One region of the Paradevosia tibetensis genome, then DNA from elsewhere that is predicted to be linked to it. Evidence: predicted binding sites of a transcription regulator. Region 1 holds the regulator's gene; the other holds the start of a gene.
What was found. Region 1 encodes LexA, which represses DNA repair genes until DNA is damaged. Its sites were predicted from a motif close to TGTTCNNNNTGTGTTCNG; they were not measured.

Region 1 (7,987 bases):
CATGCTCATGGGCGCGGCAACGGTCAACATTCCGGCGATCGCTCTTTCGGTCGGCCCCATGCTCAACGGCTACTTCCGTGGGGAGCGAACGGGCTCGGGCACCATCGTCTGGAAGGCCCGCCAGATGATGGCGAAGGGCGAGATCGACTATAAGCAGTTCATCGACCTGGTGGCTTCGTCGGCGCCCTCGACCGGCTATTGCAACACCATGGGCACCGCGACCACGATGAATTCGCTGGCCGAGGCCTTGGGCATGCAGCTGCCGGGTTCCGCCGCCATCCCCGCACCGTATCGCGACCGCCAGGAAATGGCCTATCGCACCGGCAAGCGCATCGTCGAGATGGTGCACGAAGACCTCAAGCCCTCCGATATCCTGACGCGCGACAACTTCCACAACGCGATCGTGGTCAACTCGGCCATTGGTGGGTCGACCAACGCGCCGATCCACATCAACGCCATCGCGCGTCACATCGGTGTCGAACTCGATATCTCCGATTGGCAGAAGGAAGGCCATCAGGTGCCGCTGCTGGTGAACCTGCAGCCGGCCGGTGAATATCTTGGCGAAGACTACTATCATGCCGGCGGCGTGCCGGCAGTGGTCAACGAGTTGATGGGGCAGGGCCTCATCGCGGAAAACGCACCGACCGTGAACGGCAAGAGCATCGGCGAGAACTGCCGCGACACGCCGATCCAGGATGACAAGGTCATCCGCAAGTTCGACAATCCGCTCAAGGCGGAGGCTGGCTTCCTGGTTCTCGGTGGCAATCTCTTCGACAACGCCATCATGAAGACCAGCGTCATCAGCCAGGAATTCCGCGATCGTTACCTGAACAACCCAGCCAGCCCCAATGCTTTCGAGGGCAGGGCTGTAGTCTTCGACGGTCCGGAGGACTACCACCACCGCATCGACGATCCGGCACTGGCAATCGATGAGTTCACGCTGCTCTTCATGCGCGGCGCCGGCCCCATCGGCTATCCGGGTGCTGCCGAAGTCGTCAACATGCGGCCGCCTGCGTACCTCATCAAGCAGGGCGTGACTTCGCTTCCCTGCATTGGCGACGGGCGCCAGTCAGGTACTTCGGGCTCGCCCTCGATCCTCAACGCTTCTCCGGAAGCGGCTGCGGGCGGCAACCTCGCCATCCTGCGCACCGGGGACCGCGTGCGGATCGATCTCAACACCGGCGCTGCCAATATCCTCATCTCCGACGAGGAAATCGCTCAGCGTCGCCAGGAACTGGCAGCCAATGGCGGCTACCAGTATCCCAAGAACCAGACGCCCTGGCAGGAGATTCAGCGCGGCATCGTCGACCAGCTCGGCAGCGGCGCCGTTCTCCGTCCCGCCGTCAACTACCAGCGCCTGGCCCAGACCGCCGGGCTGCCCCGCGACAACCACTGACGCCGGCACAAAACAGCGCCGCCGCCGGATCTCCCCGGCGGCGGCGTTTCAATTTCGGAGCGGAACGCTCAGTACTTGCGCAGCAGGCCGACCAGCCGACCCTGTACCTTCACTCGGTCGGGGCCGAAGATGCGGGTTTCGTAAGCCGGGTTGGCGGCCTCGAGAGCGACCGAATTACCCTTGCGGCGCAGGCGCTTGAGAGTAGCCTCTTCATCATCGACGAGAGCCACGACGATCTCGCCGGTTCCGGCTGAGTCCTGCTTCTTGATCAGTACGGTGTCGCCGTCGAAGATGCCGGCCTCGATCATGGAATCGCCGCGCACTTCGAGCGCATAGTGCTCACCCGGCCCGAGCATCTCGGGCGGCACGGCAATGGTGTGGCTATGGGTCTGGATGGCCTCGATCGGGGTGCCGGCTGCGATACGTCCCATCACCGGCACTGCAACAGGCCGGCCACTTTCGGCGACCGACACCAGTTCCGTCCGAGGCGGGGGCGCTGAAACCTTGCCAAGGTTGCCCTCGATGACATTGGGCTCGAACCGCGCCTTGCGCCCGCCAAGCGACGGGTTCATCGAATCCGGAAGCTTGATGACTTCGAGCGCTCGCGCCCGGTTGGGCAGGCGGCGAATGAAACCACGCTCCTCAAGCGCCGTGATCAGGCGATGGATACCGGACTTGGACGCCAGGTCGAGCGCATCCTTCATCTCGTCGAACGAGGGCGGGATGCCGGTTTCCTTCATCCGTTCGTGGATGAACATGAGCAGTTCGTGTTGCTTGCGCGTCAGCATCGGCGGCCCCAACAGAATCAGAACAAAGACTGAACTTGTTATATGTGTTCCAGTTATGTTCTGCAACAAAACGGTGAAGAAGCCGTTATCGCACCCCTTCATGTGCCGCCGAAACGCTTGACGGGACCGGGAATTTGGGTCGATCTCTGGCCGGAAGCCGCCCCTGACGGGCGATTTCGAGTGTGCGGAGCGTCAAGTGCAACCAGTATCCGTGAGCCGCGTGTTTGCGGCGCGCCTACCACGACTAGGCATGGCGCTACTTTTCGCGAGCATGCTCGGAGCTTGTAGTTCGGAGCCTTCGGCGCCCTCGATCGCAATATTTGGCTCGTTCTTTCCAGCCTGGATCATCTGCGCGGTTCTTGGTGTGGTCTTCGCCGTCATCGCGCGGCAATTGCTGATCATTCTCGATATCGACGGGTATCTTCCACTGCCATTGCTGGTCTATCTGTGTATGGCGATTGGTGGGGGTACCGGCTTCTGGTTCCTCTGGTTCGGCGGAATTCCGCAATGAACGGCGGGCATGTCATCAAGAGGCTGATTGGCCTCGTCATTGCCGTGGTCAGTTTCGTAGCGGCGGTCGTGGGCATCTATTTCTCGCTCAACGAGATCAACAGCTCGCCGCGAACCGACGTCGCCGAGATCTCGGCACCCACAATCCACGTTTCGCCCACGGTTCCCGGTCGCATCGTTTCGATCGCCGTCCAGAACAATGCGAGCGTCAAAAAGGGCGACGTGCTCTTCCAGATCGATCCGCAGCCCTATCAGCTTCGCCTCGACCAGGCGCAGGCCGAGCTGCGTGCCGCCCAGTCCGAGGTCGAGCAGGGCGGGCGCAATATTGCTACGGCCCAAAGCAACGCCGATGTCGCCGCCAAACAGATCGAACGCGCGCGCTTCAATGCCGAACTCGCCCGGCAGACCCTGGAGCGCCTAGAGCCGCTCCTGCCAAAGGGATACGTGACGGCCCAGCAGGTGGACCAGGCGCGAACCGCCTATAGCGACGCACAGGTCAGTCTTGACCAGGCGCTCCAGCAGTCGCAGGGCGCGACACAGGTCATCGGCACGCTCGATACCCGCAAGGCCCAGGTCGACGTGGCCGAGGCGACGGTGGCCCTTGCGCAGCGCGATCTCGACAACACGACCGTGCGCGCGCCGTTCGACGGGAAGGTGACGGGGCTCGAGATGGCATCCGGCGAGTATGTGATAACGGCCCAGTCCATCTTCACGCTGATCGACACTTCCGGTTGGGAGGCGGTGGCCTTCTTCCGCGAAACCGAACTCGACGCCATCCGTCTCGGCAGCCGGGCCGATGTCTTCGTGATGGCGGACCGATCGCGGCGCATCCAGGGAGAGGTCGAAAGCATCGGTTGGGGTGTGCGGTCGGAGGAATCGGCCAATATCCTCGGGCTGCCGATCGTTTCCAGTTCCCTCAACTGGGTGAAGGTGGCCAAGCGTTTCCCGGTCTACGTCAAGCTCCACGATCCGCCGGCGGACCTGATGCGCATCGGCTCGACCGCCATCGTCATCGTCGGCCAGCCCCCGAGCGAAACCGATGCTGTATCGACCGCCCACTAGACCGAGCTTCGCCAGGATCGTCTGGGACGAACTGCAGCCCTATCCGGGGCGGCTCGACCTTTCGATACGGATGGCGGTGCTTTGCGTGCTGGTTACGGTGGTGGCCATGGCCAACCACGTGCCCGAGGCCGCGCTCTCGTGCTACCTCATCTTTTTCGCATCAAAGGACAACTCGGGGTCAGGCATCCTGATCGGTCTCGGCCTGATCGTGGCGGCTTCCGTCGGCATATTGCTGGGGGTGTTGTTCCTGATGATCTCGGCGGATTCGCCGTTCCTCAGGCTCGCGTTCATTGCGGCCTTCACCTTCGGCGGCATGTACTTCTCCCAGGCCAGCCGGCTTGGGTCGATGGCGGGCACCGTGGGCTTCGTCTTTGCCTTCGTGATGACGCTTTACGACATCATCCCCGTAGCCGAACTCCTCACCCGGGCGCTCACCTGGATGTGGGTAGTCGTCTTCTTCCCGATGTTCTTTCTGGTGTTGCTGAACGTGGTCGCCCCGAGGAGCCCGGCTCGCCTGTTGCGAGCCACCCTCGCAGACCGGCTCGACGCGGCCGCGGCTTTGCTTCGAAACACTCCCAACGCGGTTCCTACCGCCCACGCCCTCCTTGGCGATGGCAACGCAAAGGCCTCCACCTACCAGCGCATGGCGCGGCTGCTGTCGCTGACCAGCAAGGAGGAGAGCTACCGGGAGGGCGAATTGATCGATCTCTCCTACCGCGCCCTGGCCGTGGCTTTGGCGCGAAGCCAGGAAGGCGCGGCCCCCGATCCCGTGCTCGCGGACGAGCTCGGTCGCTACGCGGTCGTTGTACGCGACCGCGAGTTGCTCACGATCGTTCCGCGAGCAGGAGCCGCGACGTCGGGCATGGAGGCGATCGTCGGGCGGCTGGCAGCAACCCTCTGGCAGGGCTACGCGCCGCCGCCCCCCTCCAAGGCGCCCGCGGAGCCGCTGCTGGCGCCGGACGCGTTCCACAACCCGCGCTACACCCAGTTCGCCCTGAAGACCCTGCTGGCGGTGATGATCTGCTACATCACCTATACCGCGCTGGACTGGTTCGAGATCCATACGGCGATGATCACGTGCTTTTATGTGGCGCTCGGGACGACCGGCGAAACCATCCACAAGCTCACCCTGCGCATCCTCGGGTGTCTCATCGGCGCTGCCATGGGCGTGGGAGCGATGATCGTCTTCGTTCCGCACATGACCGATATCGGCCACCTGATGGTGCTGGTCGGCTGTGGCAGCCTGATTGCCGCCTGGATCGCAAACGGGTCCGAACGCATTTCCTACATGGGCTGGCAGGCGGCGCTCGCATTCTTTCTCTGCACGCTGGGCGGGTTTGGACCGAGCGTCGATTTCGGCGTCGCCACGAACCGCATCATCGGCATTCTCTTCGGCAACGTGGTGGTGAGCCTGGTGTTCTCAACCATCTGGCCGGTGAGCGTGGGGGGCAACGTGAGAGGCGCCCTTGCCAAGGCCAGCACTGCGTTGACCGGTCTGTTGCGCGGCGAGAAGGATTTAGGCCAGCAGGCCGCCGACTTCCACACAGCGGTCAAGACGGCCGAAAGCGGCACCGAGCTTTTGATGTTCGAGGCCGAGCGGGTCAAGAAGACAGAGATCGCACCGGACGAAGCTGAGGCGTTGCTCAGCGATATCAGTGCATTGTCGGCGCCGGTTTTTCTGCTTTCACGCGATGGAGCTGCTCCGCGCGGTATGCCCAGGTATGTGAAAGCTGCAACGGTTCGGTTCGAAAACGCCGTTGCGCAGTGGTTGGATACCCGGGCTTCGGATATAAAGAACGGGCGTTGGGCATCCGAGCCTCCGATATGGGGCGACGCCCTAAGGGACGTGGAAGTCGCGTTCAACCGCGCCAGGAGGCAGGCGGGAGAACAGGGCAGGCGGCTTCCGGCAGCCGTCCGCGCGCAGATGGTTTCGCGACTGCGTCTCTACCGGCAGATCGACGCCCGGATCGCGCGAATGGCAGATGTAAAGGCGGCGTAACATGGGTCTTGTTGGGCGTGGGGCCCGGCGCGCGGGTTGGGGCAACCTGCTTTCCGGCGGTAGTTTGATGGCTGCGGGTCTTCGTGGAGCCCTTGCGGCGGCGCTGGGGGCGACGCTGCTGGCGGGCTGCACGTCATCGGCTATGAAATTTGCTCCGGCCAGCGCCCAGACCCCATTCCAGACACCCGGTCACCAGACCCAGACTGCTGGCGGCGCGCCCGATTTCGGCCTGGCCCAGGACGCCGCCATGCCGATTGCCATCGCGACGCCGCAACTCGACGCCAAGCACACCTACACGTTGCCCGAACTCATCGACATCGCCCAGTTGAGCAATCCGGTGACTCGCGCGAGCTGGGAACGCGCGCGCCAGGCGGCCATAGCCGTCGGCGTGACAGAGGCGGCCTACCTGCCGGTTCTCTCCGCCAATGTCCTTGCCGGCGTCCAGCAGACCTCGACCACCGCGCCCGGCATCGACGGGCCGCTCATCACCGTTCCCCCTGGCACACTGACCACGACCGGCGCGCAGGTGCTGCCGTCCCTGGCCGTCCAATGGCTGCTCTTCGACTTTGGCGGGCGCGACGCCGCCAACGCGGCGGCGAAGGACCTTTCCTACGCTGCCAACGTCACCTTCAACGGCGCCCACCAGAAACTGATCTTCGATGTCAGCAGTGCCTTTTTCAGCCTTTCTTCGGCGCGCGTGCAGCTCAGCATCGCGCGCGAGACGCTCGCCAACACCCAGACCGTGCTGTCGGCGGCCGAGGCGCGGCTGAAGACCGGCGTCGCGACGACGATCGAGGTCGCACAGGCTAAGCAGCAGGTGGCGCAGGCCCAGTTTGGCCTCACCCAGTCGCAGGGCCATGAGCGTAGCGCCTACCTGGCGCTGCTGCAGGCCATGGGGGTCTCGCCCACCATTACCATTCGGGTCCAGGATGCCAGTGGCCGCCGACTTCCGCGAGCCGTGCCGCAGGATCTCAACCGGTTGATCGAGGCGTCGTTGCAGCGCCGGCCCGATGTGCAGGCCGCCTTCGCCAAGTACCGCGCCGACCAGAGCGGCATTGCCGCAGCCCGTGCCGAGTTCCTCCCCAAGGTGGCCCTGACCGGCAGCGTCAACCGGCTCGCCGCTTCGCTCGATGTAGAGGACAGCCGCTTCGGTCAGCTCGCCCATCTCCAGAGCAACCAGCCCAACGCCAACCTGCTTGTGGGCATCTCCATTCCCATCTTCGATGGTGGCCTGCGTGATGCGCGGCTGCAGGCGGCCATGGCGCAGGCGGCTGCTTCCGAGCAGGATCTTGCCGCGCTTCAGAACGCTGCTGCCCAGCAGATCGTCGTCGGCTATGACCTGCTGCGGACGAGCCTTGCGGGCTATGCCGCGGCAACCGAGCTGACCAACGCGGCACAAACCACTTATGACGCTGCGCTCGACTACTACAAGAACGGCCTCGGGACTCTCGCCGACGTGAGCATCGCCCAGACCGGACTGCTGCAGGCGCGCCTCTCGAAGGCAACCGCACACAGCGATTCCCTCATCGCGGCAGCGACGATCGCATTCGCTACCGGCACGTTGACGAACCGGATGTCGTCCGGCGCCCTCTGAGCGCGAGCTTCAGGGACGTCTTTCTCCTGGAACATAGGCCTCCGCCCAGCGGAAAACCTCCGAGAAGAACCGGGAGCGTGCGGGCTCGCTGGATAGCGTCAGGTCGTGGATGCCGTTCTCGATCCGCACCAGGGTGACGATGCGGCCCAGTTTTATGGACTGGGCGGCGATGTCGGCCACGTTGAGGACGCTGTCCGTCCTGTCGATGGCGGCATGCCAGCGCCGGTTGGGGCCACTGGCAGTCGAGGTGCACACGAGCGCCGGGCAGGCGATATCCAGCCCCCGGTGGAGCTCGGCATGGCCGAGGCGGATTGCTCGAACCCACCCGGCAAGGACCGGGAAGCCGTTGAGAGGCTTGAGGTCGAGATCGTAGTCCCATTTACCCCCGGTCGAGACGTGCAGGCTCCGGCCATAATGATCGCCCAGATCGCTGACGCCCAATCGCGGCGCCATCGCGCCCACCGCATTGACGAACCACGTGCCCAGCGTCCGCTCGAAGCGCGTGCCGTTCAGATCGAACCACGGGCTGTTGAGCACGAGCGCATCGATGGGGTTGGCCTTGCGCCGCTTGTTGGCCCAGAGGCTCGCGATGAGACCGCCCGTCGAATGCGCCATGAGGACCACGACGTCGTGGCCGA
Region 2 (7,987 bases), 250 kb from region 1:
CTGCATGATCAGCGAGCCGCAGCGGCGCATTTCCTCATGCAGCAGGCCAACGGCATTGTACTCGTGATCGTCCGAACGGAAGCTGTTGGAACAGACGAGTTCGGCCAGCCCCTCGGTGAGGTGGGCGGGCGACTTCTGGAATGGGCGCATCTCGTGCAGGATGACGCTGGCGCCTGCCTGGGCGGCCTGCCAGGCGGCTTCCGAGCCGGCGAGACCGCCGCCGATGATATGGATGGGTTGCGTGGAGGAACTGGACATGGCGCGGCTTTAGCAACTGCGCCGATCCGGCGCAACACGGTAAGCTTGTGGCCGACTCAACAAGAGGAGAGCCAAGTGACGATCACGCTCTGGGGACGCCTGAATTCGTCCAATGTGCAGAAGGTGAGCTGGCTCCTTGCCGAGCTGGAACTGGACTACGAACACCTGCCTCTGGGCGGCTCGTTCGGCGGCACGGACGATCCGAAATACCGGGCAATGAACCCCAACGGCAAGGTGCCGACGCTGCGCGACGGCGACCTGGTGCTGTGGGAGAGCCATGCGATCGTGCGCTATCTGGCGGCGACCTACGCCTCGGGCCTCATCTGGCCGGTCGAGCCGCGCGAACGCGCCGCTGCCGATCAATGGACGGACTGGACGGCCACGACCTATCAGCCAGCGTGGATCGAGGTGTTCTGGAACCTGGTGCGTACGCCGCTGGACCAGCAGAACCGGGGGGCCATCGACAAGGGCATCGCCCAGACGACCGCATTGCAGCGAATGCTCGACGAGCGCCTTTCACGAGTGCCGTATCTGGGTGGGAAGGAGTTCACCTACGCCGACATCGTTGCTGGGGTTTCGCTCTATCGCTGGTTCACCATGCCGGTGGAGCGCCCGAGCTTGCCGCATTTCGAGGCCTGGTATGAACGGCTCAAGGAACGCAAGGCTTTCCAGGCGGCCGTTTGCGTATCCTACGAGGAACTGGTCGGGCGCCTGGCGTTCTAGGGCCCAAAAACAAGAACACCCGCCTCTTAGAGAGCGGGTGTTCTGAACTTCTCCGCGATGCGGGCAGTCAGCGAACCTTTAGAGGGTGCTGGCATGGTCGCGCGCAATACGGGAGATGTCGCTGCGGGTGATGCCGAGGTCGGTCAGCTGACGGTTGTCGAGAGCGTTCAGCTCACGGACGGTCTGCTGGTAGGCAGCCCACTTGCGAAGGGTCTTGCGAATGTCCATTTGGTGTCTCCTTTCGTCGTACGCACTGTATCTAGTGCCGAGGTCTTGATTTGAGCAGAGGGTGATTGCTCAGATTTGACATGCGAAATCCGCATAACTCTTTTCAAGCGCGTTCATCAGAAATTCAGAATCTGAAAACCGAAGCGGCCGCCCGGTTTCCCGTGACGGCCGCCCGAACATGGATTTCGCGTTGTAAGCTACTTGTCGAACAGACCACGGGTCATCTTGGAAAAATCCGGCCCACAGAGACCGAGCATGTCGGCCTCTCGCGTCGTCGGAACGTCCATTTCCCGCAATGTCTGCTTGATGTCGACCAGTCGCCTTACGCGCCAGACCGCTCTAACAAACATTTGCGCACTTCCTTTCCGAGTTTGCCCCAGTGGGGAAGATGAGCTGAATCGCGCAGTCATGAAATGCCTCAAACCTCAAGCGGGCCATGCGTATCACGCATGCCGATCTTCATTCCCCCGTCATACACATGGGGGAATTTCGACGATTGCCGCAGGGGAATGGCCCAAAAACAAAGGGCGGCACCCAGGCCGCCCTTGCTCACATCACTCTGCCGCCTGACTTCGCGGTGGCCGGCGCGCCATGACTTCCTTGAGGAAGGCGCCCGTGTAAGATCTTGGATTGGCTGCAACATCTTCGGGCGTGCCGACGCCGACAACTTCGCCGCCGCCGTCGCCGCCCTCCGGGCCCATATCGATGATCCAGTCGGCCGTCTTGATGACCTCGAGGTTGTGCTCGATAACGACCACCGTGTTGCCGCCCTCGACCAGTTCGTGCAGGACTTCGAGCAGCTTGGCCACGTCGTGGAAGTGCAGGCCAGTCGTGGGTTCGTCCAGCATATAGAGCGTGCGGCCAGTGGCGCGCTTGGACAACTCCTTGGAGAGCTTGACGCGTTGGGCTTCGCCGCCTGAGAGGGTCGTGGCGGGCTGGCCGATCTTGACGTAACCCAGCCCGACGCGCTGGAGCGTCACCAGCTTGTCGCGGATCGAGGGCACGGCGGCGAAGAACTCCACGCCCTCATCGATGGTCATGTCGAGGATATCGGAGATCGACTTGCCCTTGAACTGGACCTCGAGCGTCTCGCGGTTGTAGCGCTTGCCCTTGCAGACGTCGCAGGTGACGTAGACATCGGGCAAGAAGTGCATCTCGATCTTGAGAACGCCATCGCCCTCGCACTTCTCGCAGCGTCCGCCCTTGACGTTGAAGGAGAAGCGCCCCGGGCCGTAACCGCGGGCCTTGGCTTCCGGCAGTCCGGCGAACCACTCGCGCAGCGGCGTGAAGGCGCCGGTATAGGTGGCGGGGTTCGAGCGGGGCGTGCGCCCGATGGGGCTCTGGTCGATATCGATGACCTTGTCGAGGAACTCCAGGCCAGTCAGCGCCTCGTGAGGCGCCGGCACCACGCGAGCGCCGTTGAGGCGGCGCGCGATGGCCTGGTACATGGTGTCGATCATCAGTGTCGACTTGCCCCCGCCCGAGACGCCGGTGATGGCAACGAACAGGCCCAGTGGAACGTCGACCGAGACATCCTTGAGGTTGTTGCCCGTCGCGCCCTTGAGCGAGAGTTTGCGGGTCTTGGACGGCTCGCGGCGCTCGGCGGGCAGGGGGATGCCCATGCGGCCCGAAAGATAGGCGCCGGTGATGCTGTCCGGATTGTCGATGATATCCTGTGGGGTGCCTTCAGCCACGATATGGCCGCCATGGACGCCGGCGCCCGGGCCGATATCGACAACGTAGTCGGCGGTCAGGATGGCGTCTTCGTCGTGTTCGACCACGATCACGGTGTTGCCGAGGTCGCGCAGCCGGCGCAGGGTTTCGAGCAGGCGTTCGTTATCGCGCTGGTGCAGGCCGATCGAGGGCTCGTCGAGAACGTAGAGCACGCCGGTGAGGCCCGAACCGATCTGGCTGGCCAGGCGGATGCGCTGGCTTTCGCCGCCCGAGAGCGAGCCGGAGTTGCGGGCCAGGGTCAGGTAGTCGAGGCCGACGTCGTTTAGGAAATCCAGGCGCTCGCGGATTTCCTTGAGGACGCGCTCGCCGATGGTGCGCTGGTTGTCGTTGAGGTGCCGGGGCAGCTCCTTCAACCAGTCGGAGGCGTTGCGGATCGACTTTTCGGTCACCTGGCCGATGTGGAGCCCGTTGATCTTGACCGCCAGAGCCTCGGGCTTCAAGCGATAGCCGTTACAGGCGACGCACGGCGCCGAGGACATGTAGCGCTCGATCTCTTCGCGCATGCCGGCGGATTCGGTTTCCTTGTAGCGGCGCTCGAGGTTGCCGATCACGCCTTCGAAGGGCTTGGTGGTCTTATAGGTGCGCAGGCCGTCGTCGTAGACGAAATTGATCTGCGTCTTGCCGGTGCCGTAGAGCAGGGCCTGGCGCACGTCATCGGAGAGATCCTCCCACGCAGATCCGGTGGAGGCGCCATAGTGCCGCGCCACCGCTTCGAGCGTCTGCAGGTAGTAGGGAGCCGAAGTCTTGGACCATGGCAGGATGGCGCCGTCGCGCAGCGACAGCGATGCGTCCGGAACCACAAGGTCCGGGTCGATCTTGCGCTCGGTGCCCAGGCCATCGCATACCGGACAGGCGCCGAACGGGTTGTTGAACGAGAAGAGGCGCGGCTCGATCTCGGCAATCGTGAAGCCGGAGACCGGGCAGGCGAATTTTTCCGAGAACGTGATGCTCTTGGCCGAACCATCGGCCTCCTTCTCGTCGGCGTATTCGACCAGCGCGATGCCGTCGGCAAGCTTGAGCGCCGTCTCGAAGCTTTCGGCCAGGCGCGAAGCGATGTCAGGGGAAACGACCAGGCGGTCGACCACGACTTCAAGGTCATGCTTGAGCTTCTTGTCGAGGCTCGGCGCGTCCTCGATGTCGTAGAACTCGCCGTCGATCTTGACGCGCTGGAAGCCCTTGCGCATCAGGTCGTTGAGTTCGCGCTTGTACTCGCCCTTGCGGCCGCGGATCATTGGCGCGAGGAGGTAGAGACGCGTGCCTTCGGGCAGGGCTAGAACCTTGTCTACCATTTGGGAGACAGTCTGGCTCTCGATGGGAAGGCCGGTGGCGGGCGAATAGGGGATGCCGACGCGCGCGTAGAGCAGGCGGAGGTAATCGTAGATCTCGGTGACGGTGCCCACGGTCGAGCGCGGATTGCGCGAGGTGGTCTTCTGCTCGATCGAGATGGCCGGAGAGAGCCCGTCGATCTGCTCGACATCAGGCTTCTGCATCATTTCCAGGAACTGGCGCGCGTAGGCCGAGAGGCTCTCGACATAGCGCCGCTGACCTTCGGCATAGATGGTGTCGAACGCCAGGGAGGACTTGCCCGAACCCGACAGGCCCGTCATCACGATCAGTTTGTCGCGCGGCAGCCGCAGGTCAACGGACTTGAGGTTGTGCTCCTTGGCACCGCGGATGACGATTTCACGATTGTTGGCGTCGGGCATATTCTGGTCCACGGCTCTATGCCGCTCCGTCGAGCGAAGCGAACGTACGGGTAACGATGCGGTCTGATCCTGGCTGGCAGCCAAGATCGGGAGATAGGCGCGCCGGCGCAGTTTCGCAAGCCAGGCTTGTTTAGCGCAAGGTGGCCGCCGCAGTCCCATCAATCTCGTCGCAGCCCGTGCCGGGCCACGATGCGGCAATATACTAGCGGAAAGAACATAAGCGGAACAGGGTGGATTCGGTCAAGGGTGAATCCACGCAGATCACATCTGCAAAGCGCCCAGATTACTTGACATTTGCTGACATTGACGGAACATATAGAGAACAATGCGGTCTGCGCCTGTTGAAACCTCAAAACAGGGCGGGCGCGGACAGGTGCAACCGCATAAAGTGCGCCAAACGGCGGAGCCGGTGGCTCCAGCCAAACGAGTACGGAAGGACAGGCGATGGCGGGCAGCGTAAACAAGGTCATCTTGATCGGCAATCTCGGTAACGACCCGGAAGTGCGCTCGCTGCCGAGCGGCGGCAAGGTGGTGAACCTGAGCGTGGCGACGACCGATACCTGGCGAGATCGCAATACCGGCGAGCGCAAGGAGCGGACCGAGTGGCACCGTGTGGTGATCTTCAATGAAGGTCTCACCAAGGTAGCCGAGCAGTATCTGCGCAAGGGCAGCAAGGTCTACATCGAAGGCGCGCTGCAGACGCGCAAGTGGCAGGACCAGAGCGGCCAGGACCGCTATTCCACCGAGGTGGTGCTGCAGAACTTCAACTCGAACCTGACCATGCTCGACGGTCGCGGCGACAACGAGGGCGGTGGCTTCTCGGGTCCGCGCGGCGGCGAGGGCGGGTTCGGCGGTCAGTCCAGCGGCGGTGGCGGCCAGAGCCGCCGTCCGTCGAGCACGCCGGCGTTCGAATCCGGCGGAATGGATGACGATATCCCGTTCTGAGCGAACGAGATCGGAATTGAAAAAGGGCGGCCGCAGGGCCGCCCTTTTTCAATGGTGGCCGGCTTTTCCGCCGGATTACTTGGCGAAGGGGACCTTGGCGCGGATGGTGTCGCCGGTGGCGTCATCCACGACGAGGAACTCGACCATGATGGCGTTGTCGAGGAGCGAGATCGACGAGGTGATCGTCATGTCGCGCTTGGCGGCCTCGTCGCGCTCTTTTTCCCGGAGGTTGAAGACGACGCCGTTGCCTTGGCGCTGGCCGATCGCCGTGCCGGTAAACGAGGCATTGGAGGTCATGACGGCCTCGTAGCGCCGCTTGGCGTCGATATAGGCGACCGTGCCGTTAACGGCGAGGTTGCTGCCCGCGAGGGTGCAGCGGCCGGAATAGTTGATCTTGGTGTTGTTGTTGGCCGCCGTCAGGTTGAGCTTGCAAACCACCGTCTCGGTGTTTGCGCCCTGCAACTGACCGCGCCCTTTCCAGTCACCCAGGTAGCTGCCCAGGAATTCGATGTCGGCCTGTGCAGCCATCGCGGGGGCAGCAGCGCCCGCGACCATCAGACCAGCGAGCGCAAGAGCGCGCCACAGGGGTCCGCCGTTGTTCATTTCTTGATGCCTCCAAGAGGATGAAAGAATTTGCCCCCAGCTACGAGCAAGGCCGGGAGAATAAACACATCTCCGATCAGTGCCAGAGCGAGGGTTATCACAAACAAAGAACCGAACAGCGCGACCTGCGGCAGTCCGGAGGTTGCGACAATGCCCGTGCCGGAGCACAGGATGATCGTTGTCGCCACGATTGCCCCACCGATACGCTCCATGGTGTGTCGCACCGCGTCGCGATGTTCACGCCCTTCCTCCCGGCGAGCATGCAGGTAGTGGGAGAGGAAGTGCGTCGTGTCGTCGACCGCAATGCCGAAGGCGATGGTCAACGAGAGGACGGTGGTGAGCTGCAGGCCAGCGCCCGACCACCAGAGATAGGCTTCGGCGCCGAGCACCGGAAAGAGATTGGGAATTGCCGTCGCCATGGCGACCCGCAACGAGCGGAAGGCAAAGCCGATAAGGAAGAGGTTCACCAGCACGCTGAAGGTCAGGTCGAGCTGGAGGCCCTGGACGATATTGTCGGTGGCAAAGGCGGTGAGGATGCGGAAGCCGCCGATCTCGGCGCCCTTGATACCGGCAGCCTCGATCTCGGCCTGTGTCGTGTGCACCAGGTCCTTGAGGGCCTCGGAATCGATGATGGTCGGCATGAACCCGGTCACCAGGGCCTGGGTGCCATCGTCGGTGATGAAGCGGCGCTTGAGGAATTGCCCCACAGAATCGAAGATGTCCTGCCGCGTGAAGCCGGAATCCTCGTAGTGGACGAAACTGGCCGCAGAGATGACCTTGTTCTGTCCAAGATGGCTCTCGAGTATCCGGTGCACGGTACGGATGGTTTCGAAATCGCCGTCGGTGACGTCCGAAACGCCGTCCTTGAGCGGTACGCGGACATAGATGGGGGCAACGCCGCCGACGCCGGCGTCGATATCAACCGCCGCGTCGAGGGCCGAGGAATCCCTGGCGACATAGTCCTCGAATGCGAAACGCGGTTCGACCAGGAAATAGGGAACGAAGAGGGCGGCGGTGACAACGATGGCTCCGGCGGCCATGGCGCGGCTGAAGCGCGTGGCGAGGAACCAGGAGAGCTTCATCGGTGCAGTCAGCACGAAGCCGGTTTGCGGCGGAATCCTGAAGCCGAGGCGAATGGCCAGCTTGAGGACGAGCGGCAGGAACGTCATCAGGCAGACGAAGCTGAGCAGCGAAGCGATTGTACCTGCTATGGAAAATTCCTGGATGCCCTGGCCCGGGGTCAGCGAGAGCGAGGCGAACGAGACCAGTGTGGTGAGCATGGTCAGGGCACTGGCGGGCCCGACGACTTTCACCGTGGTGTCGACGGCCTTGTAGGGATCCATGCCGTCGCGCCAGTAGGCCAGCCAGTTGAAGATGAAGAACAGGCTTTCGGCGAAGGCAATCACCAGCACCAGCGTGGTGACGATAATGGTGAGGAACGAGAACGAGCCGAAGAACAGCAGCACGATACCCATCACCCACATCACGGCGATGAATGGCGTGGCTGATACCAGGATGGCGCCCCAGAAGGAGCGCAGGCTGACCAGGGCGATTAGGGCGCCAAGGGCAAAGCCGTAGATGGTGAACTTGACCTGGTCGTCAACCGCCGCATTGAGCATCTCGGCGGTCCACATCGGCGGGCCGGTCAGTTCGATCTGGATGCTGTCACTGGCATATTGGGCCGCAACATCCTTGAGCTGGGCAATCATCTCCTTGGTGCCGTCGCCGCGGGTCATTTCGGCATTGGGGAAGAGGATCATCACGATGCCGGTGAGGTCCGGCGTGATGAG

Region 2: uvrA (excinuclease ABC subunit UvrA) is a predicted target of LexA. The motif match lies at 4,860-4,877, and genes of this name have one in related genera.

The regions. Positions count from the first base shown of each region.
Region 1 is NZ_CP041690.1:2,083,763-2,091,749, forward strand. Features, by position in the region: gene FNA67_RS10140 (IlvD/Edd family dehydratase) at 1-1,396, shown strand, start outside; gene lexA (transcriptional repressor LexA) at 1,465-2,184, opposite strand; gene FNA67_RS10150 (YtcA family lipoprotein) at 2,435-2,695, shown strand; gene mdtN (multidrug transporter subunit MdtN) at 2,692-3,756, shown strand; gene FNA67_RS10160 (FUSC family protein) at 3,734-5,755, shown strand; gene FNA67_RS10165 (TolC family protein) at 5,823-7,349, shown strand; gene FNA67_RS10170 (alpha/beta hydrolase) at 7,359-7,987, opposite strand, start outside.
Region 2 is NZ_CP041690.1:2,335,557-2,343,543, reverse strand. Features, by position in the region: gene trmFO (methylenetetrahydrofolate--tRNA-(uracil(54)-C(5))-methyltransferase (FADH(2)-oxidizing) TrmFO) at 1-258, opposite strand, end outside; gene FNA67_RS11355 (glutathione S-transferase family protein) at 334-981, shown strand; gene FNA67_RS11350 (DUF1127 domain-containing protein) at 1,060-1,209, opposite strand; gene FNA67_RS21930 (hypothetical protein) at 1,407-1,559, opposite strand; gene uvrA (excinuclease ABC subunit UvrA) at 1,764-4,649, opposite strand; gene FNA67_RS11340 (single-stranded DNA-binding protein) at 5,094-5,594, shown strand; gene FNA67_RS11335 (hypothetical protein) at 5,670-6,197, opposite strand; gene FNA67_RS11330 (efflux RND transporter permease subunit) at 6,194-7,987, opposite strand, start outside.